DNA from 2 places in the Leifsonia sp. A12D58 genome. Region 2 is predicted to be linked to the other one. Evidence: predicted binding sites of a transcription regulator. Region 2 holds the regulator's gene; the other holds the start of a gene.
The links. Region 2 encodes LexA, which represses DNA repair genes until DNA is damaged. Its sites were predicted from a motif close to TCGAACANNTGTTCGA; they were not measured.
Positions count from the first base shown of each region.

Region 1 (9,897 bases), on a different contig from region 2:
GTACTCGTCTTGCACGCTGTGCCACGACCGCTGCTCCTGGCCGAGTGCCGGCCACGCCGCCCCCTGCTCAAACGTTGACATGGAACCAGCATACATATGGTTAGTGGGTTATCCATAGGTATGGAGTGCGGCTCTTCTGACTTAGTTCAGGCGCAGTGCGACAGCTTGACGCCGGTGAGCGAACTGTCAGGGTCGCATCCGTCACACTGTCACTATCGATACTTCGCCTCTGACCTCCTTGTGGTCCACGCTCTTCACGCCGACAACACCCATCGACGTCTCGCCGCAGATCATGCTGACAATCCTCGTGATAGCGGCGGCACTCAGCATCCCTCGCCTCACCTGGCAGCACTTCGGGCTGTTCACCACGCTCGTGCATGAGCTCGGGCACGCGATCGCCGCAATCCTTACAGGGCGCGTGGTGCACGGCATCCGCTTGCGCCGCAATCATTCGGGTGAGGCGCTGAGTAGCGGGCGTGGCAGGTTCGGTCTCGTAATCAGCGGGCTGTTCGGGTATCCGGCACCCGCGATCGTCGGAGCCGCCCTGCTCTGGAGCGTCTTCAGCGGATACACGGCGCTGGCACTGTTTGCGGGCGGGGTCATCCTGGTGCTCACGCTCGTGGTGATCCGCAACCTGTTCGGCGTGCTTGTGGTGCTCGGTTCGGCGGCCACCAGCATCGTGCTCTGGTTCTACGCGACGCCCGAGGTGCAGAGCTATGCGCTGCTCGTCGTCGGATCCGCCCTGCTGGTGGGGTCGGTGCGAGGTCTTGCCACAGTGATCAGCGTGCACACACGGCGCCGTACGCAGCTGCAGACCTCCGACGCGTACATCCTGTACCGGCACACCGGCGTTCCGTCGCCGGTCTGGCTGCTGGTGTTCGCGATCGTGATCGGCGGATGCGCGTGGGTCGCGCTCCAGACGTACCTGGCGCGTTAGTGCGGAGCGCCAACTACTACTCACCAGCATTCCGCTCGCTAGCCCCGTGGAACAAGTCCCAACCGCACGAGGCTCTCGGCGGTCGCCAGGATCGCTTCTTCGTTCGACCGCGGCTCCCAGCCGAGCATCCGCCTGGCCTTCTCGTTGGAGACCCGCTTGGGCTGGCCCAACTGCGGCACGATCTGGCGCAGCGCCGGGTTGACCAAGGCGAGAGCACGCACCAGCCAGTCAGGCAGAACGCGCGTGGGGACGCGGGCTGCGGCAGGGCCCATCCGCTCGCGAAGCAGCCGGGCGACCGCCATGAGTTGCATCGGCTCCCCTGCTACCGCCAAGAAGCGTTCACCCGCTGCCGCGTGGTCGACCATCGCGCGCAGGTGCAGGTCGGCAACGTCGCGCACATCGACGAATGATGTGGAGATGCGCGGAAGTGCCGGCGCAACCCCGTTCATCAGCCCGCGGAGCAGCTCGATGGACGTCGACGTGTCTGCGCTGAGCGCAGGACCCACGATGCCGACAGGGTTGATCACCGCCAGCTCCATGGCGCTGCCGCTGGTGGCAATGAAATGCCAGGCGGCGAGTTCAGCGAGGGTTTTCGACTTCGGGTATGGCCCGACGCCCTGACCGTCAATATTGGTCCACACCTCTTCAATGAACGGCACGGCGGTCGGCGGACGTCCGTAGCCAACAGCCGCGAATGATGATGTGAGCACTACCCGTCTGACGCCGGCATCACGTGCAGCGCGCAGCACCCGCAGCGCACCGTCGCGGGCGGGAACGATCAGCTCGTTCTCATCCTTGGGGGCACGCGCCGGAAACGGCGACGCAACGTGCAAAACGAAATCGCAGTGCTCGACGGCTTCTGGCCAGCCGGCATCCGACAGCAGATCGGCGGTCACGAATGAGAGTCGATCACCCGGGTTGACGCCAGCGACTTTGAGCATCATGCGCACATCGGTTTCGCGGGTGAGTGAGCGGATGCTGGTGCGCACTCGATATCCGCGCTCCAGCAATTGCGCAATGCAGTGGGCCGCCACGAATCCTGTGCCGCCGGTGACCAGAACCAGTTCGTCGCTCATGTCGACCTCCTGGATCGACCGTACTGGTCAGGTGCGAGAACGAATAGCGCCGCAGCGTTTCAGCGCGAATACCCTTCACTGGAATTGCGTTCCATTCACTGTAATTTTCGTGCGTTTTCTTGCATACATGATGCACACAACTGGCACGCGAAGCGTGTTATGCCATAACGGCTGTGGCGATGCTGACGTCGCTGAGCGCTTGACGGCGCCTGGATGACAACGTCGATGACGACTCACGACTTCGGGTCAGAATCTCCCGAGCCCGGGGCTGCCTCAGGCGGCCCGCTATCCGAGCTGTCGTCCGAGCCGCTGTCCGAGCCGTGCTCCGGTCCACCCTCACCGGCGCTGCCGGAATCGGAAGCCTCACGGGAGGCTGCAGCATCCGCGACCCAGCCGTCCCGTGACGCTGCACCCGTTCCCGACGCCACACCAGGTCCAAAACTCGCGGTCGAGCCCGAGTCGGCTCCCGTCTCCGCGCTGGTGCCCTCGCCCAGCCGGCTTGTCGCATCCGTCTGCCGCGGCGCAGCACGTGCGAATCGTCTCAGCCAGCGTGGCGAGACCACGGTGATGCCTCGCTCGATGGGGCCCTCAACTTCAAGCCCGTAGTGCTCGCCGATCCGGTCAATGAAATGGGCACGCTGCGCCTTCTCGAAAGCTGCGCGCTCCCGCGTGAACGCGATGATCGTCGACCAACACATCAACAGCATCACGACGCTAAAGGGAAGAGCGATGATGATCGCGGCGGTTTGCAGCGCCAACAGGCCGCCGGAAAGCAGTAGCGCAGTCGCGAGGACGGCGGTGATCAACGTGAAGAAGATGCGTGCCCAGCGGCGTGGTTCAAGGTCGCCACCTGTGGCGATCATGCCCATCACGAGAGCACCGGAGTCTGCCGAGGTGACAAAGAAGATCACGATGATGATGATCACGCCGATGTTGAGGAATGCAGTGCCGGGCAAGTGGGCGAGCAGGGCGAACAACGATCCTTCAAGGTCGACGTTGCCGTCCGGCAGCAACAGACTTGTACCGCTCAATTCCAGGGCGATAGCCGAGCCGCCGAGCACACTGAACCAGAGGATGCCGATCAGCGTCGGCACCAGGATGACGCCCAATACGAACTGTCGCACCGTGCGCCCGCGCGAGATGCGAGCGATGAAGATTCCCACGAACGGTGCCCAGGAGATCCACCAGCCCCAGTAGAACGATGTCCAGCTGGCCTGCCACTGCTCCCCCGCCGTGCCGGTGAAGGCATTGACGTTGAACGAGAGTCCGATGAAGTTCTGCAGGTAGTCACCGAGCGACTGCACGAACTCACGCAGCAGAAACGTCGTCGGTCCCACGAAAAGTACGTAGATAAGAAACAGGCCAGCCAGGATCAGGTTGGTGTTCGACAGCCACTTCATGCCGCGCGTCACGCCGGAGAGCACCGAGTACAGCACCAGTGCCGTGATCACCACGATGATGACGATCTGCGTTGTCACGTTCGGTTCGGCAATGTTCGCCGCCGAGAGCCCCGCACTGATCTGCAGTACGCCGAGACCCAGCGACGTCGCGACGCCGAAGAGCGTGCCGACGAGGGCGATTACGTCGATAGTGTTGCCCCAGCCGCCCCGAACCCGCTTGCCGAGCAGTGGCTCCAGTGTCCAGCGGATGGAGATAGGTCGGCCGCGGCGGTGGATCGCATAGGCCAGAGCCAGGCCCACGACCACGTAAATCGACCAGGCGTGGATGCCCCAGTGCAGGTAGGTCTGGCTCAGTGCCTGCTCCGCCAGCTGCTCAGGAGTGCCCGTGATGCCCGGCCGCGGGTGGACGAAATGGCTGAGCGGTTCGCTCACGCCGTAGAAGACCAGGCCTATACCCATGCCGGCGGCGAAGAGCAGTGAGAACCAGCTCATCAACGAGAACTCGGGTTTATCGTCATCCTTGCCGAGCTTGATGTCGCCGAACCGACTGAAACCGACCCACAAGCAGAAGACCACGAAGAACGTGGCGATCAGCACGTAATACCAGTTGAACGTGTTGACGATGCCTGCCTGAATCGTGGTGAAGAGTACTTCTGCCGCTTCCGGTGTGACGATGGCGAATGTCGCGAAGATCACCACGATGGATGCCGCCGGCCAGAAAACCCAGCGGCGGACGGGTGAGCGATGCGTGCTCGTGGCCATGGATTCGAGGCTATCCGCAGTGTGGGCAGAGGTCGAGGGCTTGTGCGATTGCGGGCTTCGTTGGAGCATCATTCTGCATGGCCAGACGCCAGCATCGTTCACAGTTCACAGTTCACAGTTCACAGTTCGAGGGAGAAAGACATGTCGTTTCAGGCCTACCTCGACAACATCGAAGAGAAGACCGGACTCACGCCCCGGCAGTTCATCGAGCTGGCGCACGAGCGTGGATACGACGATCCAGCGACGAAGTCCGGTGTGATCGTCGACTGGCTCAACGCTGACTACGATCTGGGCCGCGGTCACGCCATGGCGCTTGTGCACGTGATCAAGAACGGCGCGAAGATCGACGCCAAGCACGTGGGTACTGGCACTGCGCACAGCGATGAGTCCGACACGCTCTGGCTGGATGGGAAGGCGAGTAAGCCTGCTGCACCTTCCGCTGCCCCGACTGCGGCCCACTAAAGAGCCAGCGCCGCAGGGTGGCTGCCGGTCGGCTCGTAGCCTATTTTCCGGCCGGGCGAGCCCGGCATGTCAGCGTGCAGTTTTCTGCTTGTCAGGTGCTTGGCGTTGCATCTGCGCGTGTCCACGGCAGCGACAATAGAGAGGTGAGCGCTGCCGGAGAATTCGTGGATGCCACGCTCCAGAACGAGGGCGACTGGTTTCGAGCCGCCGAGGCGAAATCACGGCTCGAAAGCGAACTCCGCTTCTATGGAGCGTCGGTCGGAGCCATCCGCGGCACGATGAGGGACATGGCGCGCCGCTACCCCGGCCTGACCCACGACGAGATCACGTCGCTGAGTTCTGAGCTCTGGGCTGAACCCGTGTTCGAGCTGCGACTGGCCGCGATCGTCTTGCTGCAGTCGAACGTTCGGCTCCTCCGTAATTCCGATCTGACTCGCCTCGAGGGCTTCCTCCGCGACTCAGGCGTGAGTGCGCTGGCAGATCCGCTCGCCGTCGATGTCATCCGCCCGCTGCTCGTGGGGCTCACCGGAACGGCACGACAGCAAGCGGATGTGATCATCGAGCGCTGGTCGCAGGAGGACAACCTCTCGTTGCGGCGTGCTGCCCAGATCGTGCTGGATGGCGCTTAGTCGGCATCCGGCATCCGCATCCGGCGCGCTGTTGCCGGCTGCCGGATGCCGTAAGCGCGCTGCGCTGATTCGCGGGCGAGCTTCACGATTTAGGTGTTTTGCCGATGCCCAGGTCGATACGAGGCAACCACGACACGATCCCCAGCATGGCGAAAACGAGCGCGAGCTCCGCGACTCCAGCGCCGAAGTAGATGCCCTGCAACCAGCTGAATCCTCGGATGATTGCCGTTTCGGTCAGAATCCAGATGATCATCGCGAACCCGGCGACGGCTGTCCAGAAAAGGCACGACTTTCTGCGTCTCAGTAGCAGCACTGTCGAGAGCGTGTGGGTGCCACCTATGGCAATCAGCAGGATCAGCGCCGGCAGAAAGTACGACGTGAATGGGCCACCGTCCAGCGCCGATTGGGGCATGCCGAGGCCATTGGTGAAAAGCATGGCGATGGCTCCGCCCACGGCCGAAATCGCATTGAATATCACCAGCGCGAGCAGGGTTCTCCACGCGATTCTCGTCAGAATACTCGGTTGCATATCGTGCTCACCTCCAGCGCTTTGTGAACAGTAGCGCGATTGGGCGCTGGCTCGTCTTACGCAGACCTCGCCCTGCTGGAAGCGCCGGCGAGTTCCCGCACGATCATCGGGACGACCGAGCGCGAGCTTGAACGTCAGTGGCGCCCTCTAGCGCCACTACTGTGCAGTCCCAACCAACGTAGGAGGACAGCATGAAAATACTTGTGGCAACCATGCACGCGCAATGCATGCGCGATGATGATTTCTCGCGCCCGGTAAGCGGTGAGCTCGTCTCCGATGGCGGGCCGTGCAGCGGCGTTACGTCATCGAACGTGACCAGTTGGCGTTCGGTACTCGCTGGCTTCAGCAACGACGCCAAAGGGGCGGATGCCGTGAGTTTCTGTCTTTCGGAGGCGGTAGACCTCGCTCAGGTCTTGATTAGCGCTCGGCCTTGCACGGCGGCAGATCCACCAGGGCGAATCGACGGGTGCTATCGGCCGCCGTCGCTCCTCCACAAGGGGCCTGACTCTCGAAGTTTCCACAGAATGCGAGCCTCCTTCGAACATACCTACGAAACTGGAATGATTGTGTTATGACCTTCTCCACCGCAACTCCGGCCTCGCCGCCCAATGGGGCGACCGAGCGTGACGCGATGACACCATGACTCTCCTGAGTGAAAAACCATCCGCACATTCGACGGCTCTTCCGCTTGTCGTGGCGCTGAAGCAGGCCAGGTCACTGGTCGCTGCCGCGCTGGCCGACTCGTCTTTGCCGCTGCTGGCTGATGATGATGCGCTTGCCGTGCTGGCCGAGGCAGAGGCCCTCGGCCACATGACGGATGCCGCCAGGGTTGCCGCCGCGACCGATGTTGAGCGGCGTTCTGCGAGGTGGCTCGGCAAGGATTCTCTGGCACGCAAGCGCGGATGTCGCAATGGCCGCGATCTCATCGTCGAAGTGACCCGCATCTCGGGCCGCGAGGTGGCTCGCCGGTTGAAGCTGGGCGTTCAGGTGCTGCCCCGATATGAGCTGACGCAGGTCTTGCCGCCGCTCTTTCCGCTTGTGGCGGATGCCTTTTTCGCGGGTGAGTTGGGCGTGGATGCAGCGGAGGCCATCGTGACAGGGCTGGGCGAGATTCGATCCCGGGTCGACCCTGACCTGCTTGACGTCGCGGAGGATGCGCTCGTCGCCGCGGCAACCGGGATGGTCACCGAGACGACAGCCGGTATGCCGAATGCAGGGTTTGCGTTCGATGCGGATTCGATCCGTGGGCAGGTGGCTGTGTGGGTGGCTCGGCTCGATCCCGACGGTGCGGCGCCGAATGATGATATTTATGAGGCGCGCAGCCACTTCAGTTTCGGGAGCTTGCGCAATGGCCTCTATTCACTGCATGGCGGTGTCACGCCGGAGATGCGCGGCATCATCGATGGCGTCACGAACCCCTTTCTGGCCGCGCACGCCCCGCTGCCGGGAAACGGTGGCCTGCTCCCAGACGCACATCTGGCCGATCCCGGCCACCCCGTCGATCCCGACGACCTGGCGGATCCCGACGACCTGACCGGCAGGAGTCCGGCGTTCCCCTCGCTCTCCGAGCAAGCAGCTGAAGCCGAACAACAGGCCCGCATCGACTCCGGTGAACTTCCAGAGGCCCCCATTCCATTCGATGGCCGCACTGCAGCGGAGAAACGCGCCGATGTACTCCGCGGCCTGTACGACGCGGCAGCTCGCGACCCGCACGCTCCCACGATCGGCGGGTCCGCCCCGACGGTCATGGAGCACGTCAACGCTCGCGACCTCGCCGATGAGAATGGTGTCGGCTGGATCGACGGCGTCGAAGCCCCGGTCTCGCTGCGCACCGTGCAGCGGATGATCTGCGCCGGCGGTTACCAAAAGATCGTTTTTAGCGACAATAACGAAGTGCTCTACCTCGGCCGAGTTGAGCGGATCTTCAACCGACAGCAGCGTCGAGCGATGGCCGCCCGCGACGGCGGCTGTGCGATCCCAGGCTGTGACACTCCACCGGCCTGGACCGAAGCCCACCACGTCATCCCCTGGCAATCCAACGGAAAAACCGACATCAATAATGGAGTGCTCCTCTGTTGGTACCACCATCACAGCCTCGAGACCTCCGGCTGGCAGATCCGAATGGTGAAGGGCGCGCCTCAGATCAAGGCACCGCCCTGGCTCGATCCTGAACAACTCTGGCGACCCGGCGGCCAGCACCGTGCAACTCAGCACACCCTCACCGGGCTGTGAGCCGGCCGGGCGAGTTGGCCCAGCGCCCAGCACGTCTCGCTCACCATGCCCAGCACGTCTCGATCACAGGGGGAGCGCGAAACGTCCCGGTGCTTCGGCGAGCGCCACACTCTAGTTAGCCAGCTCAGCGAAGACACGCGGGAGCCAGCACCACGAAGAACTCACAGCACTGCAAACACCAGCAGCAAGGGAAGCACCGGATGCACCGGCAGAACCCACGTGATCACGAACACCGACGACGGAGATCGATAACGATGGATGCGACACCGGGCATCACTATCCTCGGCGCAATATATCCCCTCTCACGTAACTCCTCCAGAATTCAGGTCAGGCGCGAGTAGCTCTGTACCGTGTCATGAGTATCGGCGTCTCCCGTGTGGCGAAGGCAGACGCATCCGGAAACAACGCCCGTACCTGAGCCTTGGGCAGGTGCAGCAGTACTCCCCCATTGGCGGTGAAGCGACCCGTGGCTGTTTTACCCCAGCAGGTGCTAACCGCCGTGACGTACCGCCTCCGCTGGTTAGATATCGTGGCCATATGACGCATCCCCTACCCACGGCTCGGCTGCAGTTCCGAGAGATGGCCCACTCCGATCTGGACGATATGGCCGCACTGCTGGGCGACCCCGACGTCATGCGTTTCTATCCAGCGCCCAAGTCGCGCGACGAAGCTGCCGCCTGGATCCAGTGGAACCAAGCGAACTATGCCGCACACGGCTATGGCCTCTGGGTGATCGAGACACTCGATGGTGGATTTGTCGGCGATTGCGGCCTTACCTGGCAGGACGTCAACGGCTCACCCATGCTTGAGGTCGGGTATCACGTTCGCGCTGAACTACAGGGCTACGGATATGCGACAGAAGCAGCTACGGCCTGCCGCGACTTCGCACGCGGACACGTCGACGCTACTGACCTCGTGGCCATCATCCATCCTGACAACCGGGCCTCTGAGCGCGTCGATGAAAAGATCGGGATGCAGCGGGTCACTGACGACCGTGGTGGCAACATCCCCGTCCGTACTGTCCTGGGCATGCAGCTCTAAGCAGCCAGCGGCCAGCGGCCAGTTACTAGGAACCGGCAACCAGCAACCAGCAACTAGCAGCCAGCTCTCGCCGCCCCGTTCTGGCGACTGTCTGACATACCAGACACAACCCGCCCCACACACGGTGCTTCGGCGAGCGCGCTCAGCTTCAATGAACCCATGGCCATTCAGCAGCAGGAACCTCAGCAGACGCCGGAGCCGCAGGCAGCACAGCAGACGTCATCCCCTGTCTCCGCCCCCTCCATAGCTCGCCCTGTACGCGCAGCCCGGGGTAACACTCTCACCGCTAAGAGCTGGCAGACCGAGGCTGCCATCCGCATGCTGATGAACAATCTCGACCCTGAGGTCGCTGAGCGTCCGGACGATCTGGTGGTCTACGGCGGTACGGGCAAAGCTGCCCGCAGCTGGGAGGCATTCGACGCCATCGTGCGCACCCTCACCACCCTGGAAGCGGATGAGACCCTCCTCGTCCAGTCGGGCAAGCCCGTCGGTGTCTTCCGTACCCACGAATGGTCACCCCGCGTGCTCATCGCCAACTCCAACCTGGTGGGCGATTGGGCGACCTGGCCTGAGTTCCGCAAGCTCGAAGCCGCCGGTCTCACCATGTACGGACAGATGACAGCCGGCTCCTGGATCTACATCGGTACCCAGGGCATCCTGCAGGGTACATACGAGACATTCGCCGCCGTCGCCGACAAGCGCTTCGGCGGCACCCTCGCCGGTACTCTCACCCTCACCGGTGGTGCAGGCGGCATGGGCGGCGCCCAGCCCCTGGCCGTGACAATGAACGGCGGCGCAGTACTCATCGTGGATGTCGATCCCGCACGTC
Region 1 covers NZ_JBLJAT010000001.1:1,043,332-1,053,228, reverse strand. The annotation lists gene ACMT3I_RS05130 (Fic family protein) at 1-81, opposite strand, end outside; gene ACMT3I_RS05125 (M50 family metallopeptidase) at 239-937, shown strand; gene ACMT3I_RS05120 (SDR family oxidoreductase) at 976-2,013, opposite strand; gene ACMT3I_RS05115 (BCCT family transporter) at 2,247-4,175, opposite strand; gene ACMT3I_RS05110 (DUF4287 domain-containing protein) at 4,317-4,637, shown strand; gene ACMT3I_RS05105 (DNA alkylation repair protein) at 4,781-5,266, shown strand; gene ACMT3I_RS05100 (hypothetical protein) at 5,349-5,795, opposite strand; gene ACMT3I_RS05095 (DUF222 domain-containing protein) at 6,435-8,027, shown strand; gene ACMT3I_RS05090 (GNAT family N-acetyltransferase) at 8,565-9,068, shown strand; gene hutU (urocanate hydratase) at 9,228-9,897, shown strand, end outside.
Region 1: the regulator LexA is predicted to act here: its motif matches at 6,333-6,348, upstream of ACMT3I_RS05095 (DUF222 domain-containing protein).

Region 2 (9,897 bases):
GTGAACCAGTCTTCGACGTCGATCGGCTCAAGCGCACAGGCGGCGACAGTCTGCTGGGCGAGGATGTCGAGCGGATTGGCAGGCACCTGGATCGATTCGATCAGGCCGGCGGTCATCCGTTCGGCCGCGACGGCGGAGTGGATGAGGTCTGCTCGGTGCTTCGGGTAAATGATGCCGCGCGAGATCTCTCCCACCTGGTGTCCGGCCCGGCCGACCCGCTGCAGGCCGCTAGCCACTGACGGTGGCGACTCGACCTGGACGACCAGGTCAACGGCGCCCATGTCGATCCCGAGCTCGAGGCTTGAGGTGGCAACGACGCAGCGGAGGATTCCCGATTTGAGGTCGTCTTCGATCTGCGCCCGTTGTTCTTTGCTGACCGAACCGTGGTGTGCGCGCGCGAGAAGCGGTTCTGCGCCGAAACTCTGGCCGCTAGCGCCCATCAGTTCGACCGGCGGGCGCACCGATTCGCCTTGCCCTGGTTGGCTGGACGCGGGTATTTCATCGCCGACAGGGGCTCCGACGCTCACCAACTCCAGCTCCAGTGCCTGCCGTTCGGCGTAGATCTCGTTGAAGCGGGCGGTGAGCCGCTCGGCGAGGCGGCGCGAGTTGGCGAAAACTATCGCTGAGGAGTGGGTGAGGATTTGGTCGACGATGGACTCTTCGACGTGCGGCCAGATTGATCCGGCTTGCGGTGCCGAAGCCGCAGCGCTGCCCTCTCGCTCGGCCGGTGGCTGGATCTGGCTCATGTCGTCGACGGGCACGACGACCGAGAGATCGAAGCGTTTGCCGCTGGCCGGAGCCACGATCTCAACGGGCGCACGTGCACACAGGAACCGGGCGACCTCCCTCGGCGGACGCACCGTCGCCGAGAGACCGATGCGCTGCGCCGGCTTGTCGAGCAGGGCATCGAGCCGTTCCAGGGAGAGAGCCAGGTGCGCGCCACGCTTGGTCGCGGCCACCGCATGGATCTCGTCGATGATCACCGTGTCGACGGTACGCAAGGTGTCTCGTGCGGCTGAGGTGAGCATCAGGAACAGCGACTCTGGAGTAGTGATCAGGATGTCTGGCGGGTTTTTGAGCAATGTTCGCCGGACATTACTTGGAGTATCTCCCGATCGCACTCCGACGCTCACATGCGGAGGTTCTTCGCCCATCCGTCGCGCCGCTTGCCCGATGCCAACGAGCGGGGCGCGCAGGTTGCGTTCGACGTCGACGCCCAGCGCCTTGAGCGGCGAGATGTAGAGAACGCGCGTACCCGGAGTGGCGAAGCGTTCAGCAGCGCTCGTGCCGCCACCGGCCGCCAGCTTGTCGATTGCCCATAGGAAAGCGGCGAGAGTCTTGCCCGAACCCGTCGGCGCCACCACCAAAGCGTGTGCTCCCCGGGAGATGGCGTCCCAGGCACCCAGCTGCACCTCGGTCGGAGCATCGAACGCCTCGCCGAACCATGCAAGCGTTGCTGCCGAGAATCGTCCGGTGATCGGGTGCATAAGACCATCCTGAACGACACCACCGACATTCGCCAGAGGGTTGCTCGGGCCGGCTACACCGAGGCGACGAGCTGCACCGTCAACGAGTCGACTCCCGTTGCAATGGCATCGTTAGCGGCCCAGCGGTTTGCCAGGCGTGCGAGCACCGCATCAAGTTCTTGCTGGGTGAGGCCTTGTACAAGTTCGAGCCGCACGATGAGCTCAGGCCCAGCAAGCCGGGCGTCCGGGTCACCCGCAACGAGCTCGACGTTGATCACGGCTAGCTCTGACGCGATGGACTCGCGGAATGCGCTGGCGATGGTGGCGCTCGCGTAGCTCGGTGTCCATGGCTTGGATTGCGCAATCGCCCACAGGGCCGGGCGCCGGAGCACGAACTCGGTTTCGGTCGTCGGGTCAAGAACGACGACATCGGTCTTTTCCTGTGCCGCGGCGAGGGCGACCCGCACGCCATCGGAGGGCACGGGGCGTGCCGTGGGATTCCAGATGGCCATCGCGGTCGCGGAGGAGAAGACCGGGAGCACATTCCGCCCGTCAGGCCCAGCGACGGTGATGATCGAGAGCTCCTGGGTCTTATCGATCACGTGACCGTGTTCACCGACACCCGCTTCGCCGAGTTCGGCAATCAACGGGATCAAGAGGCGAGCCCCCCGGATCGCGTCGATGACGCTCTCCTCGCCAGCCTCGCGGCTGCGGAACGCCATGACTGCAGCAATCAGCTGCGCCGGAGCGCTGCCGTCGTCGTCGGCGTGAGTATTCGTTTGGAACTCGCGACCGGCCCACGGCTGTCCGGCCGAGTCGGCCGGACCGTCCGAAGCGCCTGTCGACCCGAGATTACGAGCCGGAGACATCCAGCGCCTCGGCAAGCGTGAAGGCACCGGCGTAGAGGGCCTTTCCCACGATGGCACCTTCGAGTCCCTGAGGTACCAGTTCGCGCAGTGCGACCAGGTCATCAAGGCTTGAGATTCCACCCGATGCAATGACCGGGCGGTGAGTGCGGTCCATCACCTGGCGGAGCAGCTCGATGTTGGGCCCCTGCAGCGTGCCATCCTTGGTCACGTCGGTGACGACGTAGCGCGCGCATCCGGCATCTTCGAGGCGGTCCATGACGTGCCAGATGTCGCCGCCTTCTTTGGTCCAGCCGCGGGCCGCCAAAGTCGTGCCACGCACGTCGAGCCCTACGGCGATGGCTTCACCGTACTGAGCGATGACATTTGCTGCCCACTCCGGATTTTCGAGTGCTGCGGTTCCGAGGTTGATGCGCTTGACGCCGGTGCTCAGTGCAGCTTCGAGCGATGCATCGTCGCGGATGCCACCTGACAGTTCAACGTTGACACCGCGAACCTGTTTGATGACCTTCTTGAGGATCGCCGTGTTGCTGCCACGACCGAAGGCTGCATCGAGATCGACCAGGTGAATCCACTCGGCACCCTGGGCTGCCCAGTCGGCCGCTGCGTCGACGGGGTCGCCATAGTTGGTCTCGGTGCCGGCTTCACCCTGGGTCAGTCGAACGGCCTTGCCGCCGGCGACATCGATAGCGGGAAGCAAGACGAGACGAGGGGTTTTGTTGAACTCACTCATTGAATTTCCTTGATCTGGGGTGCCGACACGCGTACGGCAGACGAACACTCGATACTACTCGCGCAGCGAACCGAGCCAGTTTGAGAGCAAACGGATGCCGGCCTCGCCGGACTTCTCTGGGTGGAACTGGGTCGCTGTCAGCGGCCCGTTTTCAACGGCAGCCAGGAACTGCCCGCCGTGATCGGCCCAGGTCAAACGTGGAATGGGGAATGGCGGCATCACATCGAGGGTCCATTCCTGGGCCGCATATGAGTGCACGAAGTAGAAGCGTTCGTCGGCGATTCCCTTGAAGAGAATCGAGTCCGGGTCGGACTGAACGGTGTTCCAGCCGATGTGCGGGAGCACAGGGGCATTCAATTCGGTCACGGTGCCCGGCCATTCGCCGAGCCCCTCGGAGTCGATGCCACGCTCGACGCCGTGTTCGAACATGACCTGCATGCCGACACAAATTCCTAGCACCGGGCGACCACCTGAGAGACGCCTGTCGATGATCTCGTCGCCGCCCGCAGCCTTCAGCGCATCGACAACTGCGCTGAACGCACCGACACCGGGTACCAGCAGACCGTCGGCCTCGAGCGCCAGTTTGCGGTTCGACGTCAGCGTGACATCCGCGCCGGCCAGCTCAAGAGCTTTGACGGCGGAGTGGACATTGCCTGTTCCGTAGTCAAAGACGACAACGTTGGTCACAGTGCTCCCTTGGTCGACGGGATGCCGACGACGAGTGGGTCACGTGCTTTTGCCTCGCGGAACGCGCGCGCGAATGCCTTGAACTCGGCTTCGGCGATGTGGTGCGGATCACGCCCGCCCAGCACGTTGACGTGCACCGTCAGGCCGGCGTTGTACGTGATGGCCTCAAAGACATGACGCACCATGGACCCGGTGAAGTGGCCACCGATGAGGTGGAATTCGAAACCAGAGGGCTCGCCGGCGTGCACGAGGTATGGGCGTCCCGAAATGTCGACGACAGCCTGCACGAGTGCCTCGTCCAAGGGAACCAGGGCATCACCGTAACGAGAGATCCCTGACTTGTCGCCGAGAGCCTGCTTGATTGCCTGACCGAGCACAATGCCGATGTCTTCAACGGTGTGGTGCACATCGATGTCGGTGTCGCCTGTCGCAGTGACGGTGAGGTCGGTCAGCGAGTGCTTCGCGAATGCAGTGAGCAGGTGATTGTAGAACGGCACCGAGGTGTTGATATCACTGACACCGGTTCCGTCGAGGTCGATCGAAAGAGCGATGCTGGACTCGCTGGTCTTCCGCTGCAGGGTGGCAGTACGGTGCGAGGCGACTGGGAGTGAGCTCATACCTCTAGTTTATTGGGCTTCGGGCGTGTCAAGGCGCGCAATGGCCTCAAGAAACGCGGTTGTCTCGGCTTCAGTGCCCGCCGTTACCCGGAGGTGGTTGGGGATTCCGACGTCGCGAATCAGGATGCCCTCCTCCAGGAGCGCATTGAACGTTGAGTGTGGGTCGGTAACTCCACCGAACAGTACGAAGTTGCTCCAGCTCCGGTACGGCGTGTAGCCGAGCATGGTCAGCTCAGCGACAAGTCGATCGCGCTGGCCTCTGATCTCGTCAACCATTGCCAGCATCTCGGCAGAGTGAGCGAGGGCTGCATTGGCGGCAGCCTGAGTGAGCGCAGACAGGTGGTACGGCAGGCGCACAAGGCGCAGGGCATCGGTGACTGCAGGGTCTGCGGCAAGGTACCCGACTCGGGCTCCGGCGAAGGCGAATGCCTTGCTCATCGTGCGGGACACGAGAAGGCGCGGACGCCCGGGCAGCAGGCTGAGCGCGCTCGGCGCTCCGACTGGAGCGAATTCGGCGTATGCCTCGTCAACGACGACGATGCCGGTGCTGGCGTTGTAGACGGCCTCGATCGTGTCGAGTGGGAGCGGCGTGCCCGTCGGGTTGTTCGGTGCGCACAGGAAGACCAGATCGGGGTTCGTCCGCTGCACCCACTCGGCCGCCGTCTGCGGGGAGAGCTCGTAGTCGGCGTCGCGCTGCCCTGGGATCCACTCGGTTCCGGTGCCTGCAGCGAGGATGGGATACATGGAGTAGGTGGGGGTGAAGCCAAGTACAGTGCGCCCCGGCCCTCCGAAAGCCTGCAGCACCTGCTGGAGCACCTCGTTCGATCCGTTGGCCGCCCAGATGTTGTCGGCGGTCAGACCGTGCCCGAGATAGCGAGCGAGTCCCTCGCGTAGCTCGGTGAACTCGCGATCGGGATAGCGATTGACAGTGAGGATCGCCTGGGCCAGCGCCGCGACGATGTCGTGCGCAACAGCCTCGGGGATGGGGTGCGTGTTCTCATTGACGTTGAGCGCAACGGGGACGATCTTCTGCGGAGCGCCATACGGAGTCTGACCTCTCAGGTCAGGACGGAGTGGGAGGTCATCAAGGCTGGTCACTCGAACAACTTTACCGCCGGCAGCTGGGCGCACTACGTAGTGTGGCTGCGAGCCGGATGGGAGCAACCGACGCAGCGCCGGAGATCCCCTTCGAGGCTCCCTATCGAATAGGGAGATGCGGCCAGGCTGCTTAGTTCGACAGTGGCAGGGCCAGACGCTGCCCCGGCTCCACGTCTGCTGATGCCAGCTGGTTGAGGCTCACGATATCGGCGATGACATCGCGTGGATCTGACGACGGAGCGAACGTTTCAGCAACGTCCCAGAGGGATTCTCCTGCGGAGATGGTGACGTAGTCGAACGCGGCAGCGCCTGAGGCCGCAGCATTTGATGCCGAAGCAACGCCACCATTCACCGCAAGGACCAATGCCATCACAATGAGCGGTGCTGCAGCCAGAGTGGTGAATACGATGCGACCACGTCGGGTCAGGCGCAGCCGGGTTGATGCAACCCGCACTGCGAACTCTGGTGACTCTGCCGAGTCACTAGCCGTTTGTACGAATGCCATTGGTGCGGGTGCCGCGGCGAACGGTGACACCGTCGAACGTGTTCTGATGCAAATTACTGCGCTCATGTCGAACCTCCAGGTAAGGACGCATCTGGCTCTCGGCCGGGAGAGCCAGATGCGAATCTATGTTCCGAATATATATTCGATTATTCGAACAATCAAGCATGTTTGCGGTTGTTACCGAAAAGAAATGTGCGACACACTCGAACAAACGTTTGCCGATAGGGGGTGTGCCGGATACAGTTTCGATTGTTCGGTTGAACTCAATCAGACACCACTGACATTGCAGCGGACGTGCCATTCGCACTGCGCAAGACAGGCATAAGGGGCGAGGAAAGTGACGCAAGAGACCAGCGGTCCACGCAGCAAGAACGAGAAGGCAGTGGCCGGCGGCACGCGGCGACGCAAGAGCCTGAGCGAGAAGCAGCTCTCGATTCTCGACTTCATCCAGCGTTCGGTTGCCCAGCGCGGCTACCCGCCGAGCATGCGCGAGATCGGTGATGCCGTCGGACTCGCGTCCCTGTCGAGCGTCACCCACCAGCTCAACCAACTCGAACTGAGCGGTTATCTGCGTCGTGACCCCAACCGTCCCCGTGCGCTCGAAATCCTCATCGAGCTCCCGCAGACGACCGAAGACTCTTCTGCCAGCGAGCAAGAGGGCTTCTCCAATGCCCAGATCGGCGACGCAGCGATGGTCCCGCTGGTCGGCCGTATCGCTGCCGGCATCCCGATCACTGCCGACCAGCAGATCGACGAGATCTTTCCGCTCCCCCGCCAGCTCGTGGGCAAGGGCGACCTCTTCATGCTGAAGGTCGTGGGCGAATCCATGATCGATGCTGCGATCTGCGACGGCGACTGGGTTGTCGTGCGCCAGCAGAAGACCGCAGAGAACGGCGAGATTGTGGCAGCGATGCTCGACAGCGAGGCAACCGTCAAGGTGTTCAGGCAGCGCGATGGCCACACCTGGCTACTCCCCCGCAATAGCAACTTCGAACCGATTCTGGGCGACTACGCCGAGATCCTCGGCAAGGTCGTCGCGGTACTGCGTTCGGTCTGATCCCGCACCTCCCGCACCACGAAAAGAGCTGCGGGCCCGACTGGAATACCAGCCGGGCCCGCAGCTCTTTCGTTGTGTCCAGATGCGCTATGCGGGGACCGACACCTCAGACTTCGCGCGCACCGCGCGAGTCGCCGTGAGGATGTTCCGCAGCGACTCGACAGTCTCGTCATAGCCGCGAGTTTTCAGCCCGCAGTCGGGGTTGATCCAAACCTGACGTCCCGGGATCGACTCCAACGCGCGTTCGATCAGCTCGGTGACCTCGGTGACGCTCGGCACCCGCGGAGAGTGGATGTCGTACACACCAGGGCCGATTCCGTGGTCGAAGCCGCTTGAGCTGATGTCGCTGACGACCTCCATCCGAGACCGGGCCGCTTCGATGCTCGTGACATCGGCATCCAGGTTGCGGATCGCGTCGATGACGACGCCGAACTCTGAATAGCACAGGTGTGTGTGGATCTGGGTGACCTCGGCCACACCGGCAGTTGCCAGCTTGAAGGATCCTACCGACCAGTCAAGGTAGGCAGCCTGATCCTTCTTCTTGAGCGGGAGCAGCTCGCGCAGCGCCGGCTCATCGACCTGCACGATACCGATGCCCGCGGCCTCCAGATCTCCGATCTCGTCACGGAGGGCGAGCGCCACCTGACGCGCAGTCTCGCCGAGCGGCTGGTCGTCGCGTACGAACGACCAGGCCAAAATCGTCACAGGGCCGGTAAGCATGCCCTTGACCGGCTTCTCGGTCAGGCTCTGGGTGTAGACCGACCAATCAACGGTGATCGGCTTCGGACGCGAGACGTCTCCCCACAGGATCGACGGGCGCGTGCACCGGCTACCGTACGACTGCACCCAGCCATTTTCGGTAACGGCGAACCCGTCGAGGTTTTCGGCGAAATACTGCACCATGTCATTGCGCTCCGGTTCGCCGTGAACCAGCACGTCGAGTCCGATCTCTTCCTGCAGCTCGACCACGCGACGGATCTCGGCGCGCATCAGCGCGGCGTACTCATCCGTGGTCAGCTCACCCTTATTGAGCTGGGCACGAGCGCGCCGAATCTCGCCGGTCTGAGGGAATGAGCCGATCGTCGTCGTCGGCAGGAACGGCAAGTCAAATGCTTCGTCCTGCGCAGCAACTCTGGCAGCGTAGTCACCGCGGTTGAAGTCAGCCTCGGTCAGATCAGCTGCACGAGCGCGTACTTCACCGTCGCGCACGCCCGGTGCGGCCAGTCTGGCGGCGAGGGCAGCGGATGCAGCATCCAGCTCATCCTGGATCGCGCTCTGCCCATCGACGAGCCCACGGGCAAGCGTCGCGACCTGGGCGACCTTCTGGTCGGCGAAGGCAAGCCAGCTGCTGAGATCGTCGCCGAGTGACGACTCGTCGAGCACATCGTGCGGAACGTGCAGCAGCGACGTCGAGGTCGAGACGGCGATGCGCGGGCTGAGCGTTGCAAGAGCGGATGCCGTCGCAAACGCCGCAGCAAGGTCGCCGCGCCAGATGTTGTGCCCATCGATCACGCCGGCGACCAGCGTCTTGTCCGCAAGGGCGGCGACGGCATCCGGAGTCTGACCGCGCACCAGGTCGAGGCCGATGGCCTCGATGGGTGACTCGGCCAGCACGGGTAGTGCGTCGTCAAGGCTGCCGTACGGCGCTGCGACGAAGAGAGCCGGACGCTGCTCGAGCCTGCCAAGCGTCGAGTAGGCGAAGCGGGCTGCGCCCAAGAGTTCAGCGCGAGGCACCTCGATGCTCTCGCTGACGAGGGCCGGCTCATCGAGCTGCACCCACTCGGCGCCGGCCTCGGCCAGGCGCGCAAGCAGTGCGGCGTAGACCGGGATGAGGTCGTCGAGACGTGACAGCGGCACAAAACCTGTGGGTGCCTCGTCGCTCGGCTTGCTGAGCGCCAACAACGTGACGGGGCCGACAATGACGGGCCTGGTCACGTAGCCCGCAGCCTTGGCCTCAGCAAACTGGCGCACGATGCGGTCGCTGGCGAGCGAGAAGCTCGTCTCAGGGCCGATCTCCGGCACCAGGTAGTGGTAGTTCGAGTCGAACCACTTGGTCATCTCGAGCGGCAGGTTGTCACCTTCGCCACGGGCCAGCGTGAAGTAGCCGGCGAGGTCAATCCGGCCGTCGGCGTCGACCAGCGAAGCGAAGCGTCTGGGCACCGCTCCCACGGTGACCGCGGCATCCAGCACATGGTCGTAGTAGGAGAACGACTCGGGGATCGCCGAGTCGGTCGCTCCGAGGCCGAGTTCGACAAGCCGCGCACGAGTTGTTGTCCGAAGCTCGGCAGCGATGGCTTCGAGTTCGGTTTCATCGATGCGTCCAGACCAGAAGGCTTCGACTGCCTTCTTCAGCTCGCGCCGGCGCCCGATGCGCGGGTAGCCGAGAATGGTGCCGGTCGGGAAAGCGGGGGTGGTTGTCATGCTGGTTCCTTGACTGTTGAGGCAGATACTGCGGTGGCGGACAGACGGTCATCACGGTGAGACGGGAGGTGAGAAGTGAAGGGGATGTAGTCGGCGGGCAGGGCTCCTGCGCGCTCGAGCACCGACAGCACGGTGCGGTGCTGGTTGAAGGCGTACAGGTGCAGGCCGGGTGCACCTCCGGCCAGAAGCTCGCTGGCCAGCGCTGCGGCGTGAGCGATCCCGATTTCACGCTGACCTACTTCGGTCGGTTCGATCTCAAGCTGGATCGACAGCTCTGACGGCAGCTCTTCGCCGGAGAGCTGCAGGATGCGCTTCAGTCGCGCCGGGTTCGTCACCGGCATGATGCCGGGCAGGATCGGAAACTCAACGCCGGCTTCCCGTGCCCGGTGGATGAAGCTGAGGTAGTGGTCTGCGTGGAAGAACAGCTGGGTGATCGCCAGGTTCGCA
Region 2 covers NZ_JBLJAT010000005.1:31,983-41,879, forward strand. The annotation lists gene ACMT3I_RS12680 (ATP-dependent helicase) at 1-1,487, opposite strand, end outside; gene ACMT3I_RS12685 (SseB family protein) at 1,541-2,335, opposite strand; gene priA (bifunctional 1-(5-phosphoribosyl)-5-((5-phosphoribosylamino)methylideneamino)imidazole-4-carboxamide isomerase/phosphoribosylanthranilate isomerase PriA) at 2,319-3,065, opposite strand; gene hisH (imidazole glycerol phosphate synthase subunit HisH) at 3,120-3,752, opposite strand; gene hisB (imidazoleglycerol-phosphate dehydratase HisB) at 3,749-4,369, opposite strand; gene ACMT3I_RS12705 (histidinol-phosphate transaminase) at 4,379-5,467, opposite strand; gene ACMT3I_RS12710 (LysM peptidoglycan-binding domain-containing protein) at 5,598-5,921, opposite strand; gene lexA (transcriptional repressor LexA) at 6,310-7,029, shown strand; gene metE (5-methyltetrahydropteroyltriglutamate--homocysteine S-methyltransferase) at 7,117-9,450, opposite strand; gene ACMT3I_RS12725 (methylenetetrahydrofolate reductase) at 9,447-9,897, opposite strand, start outside.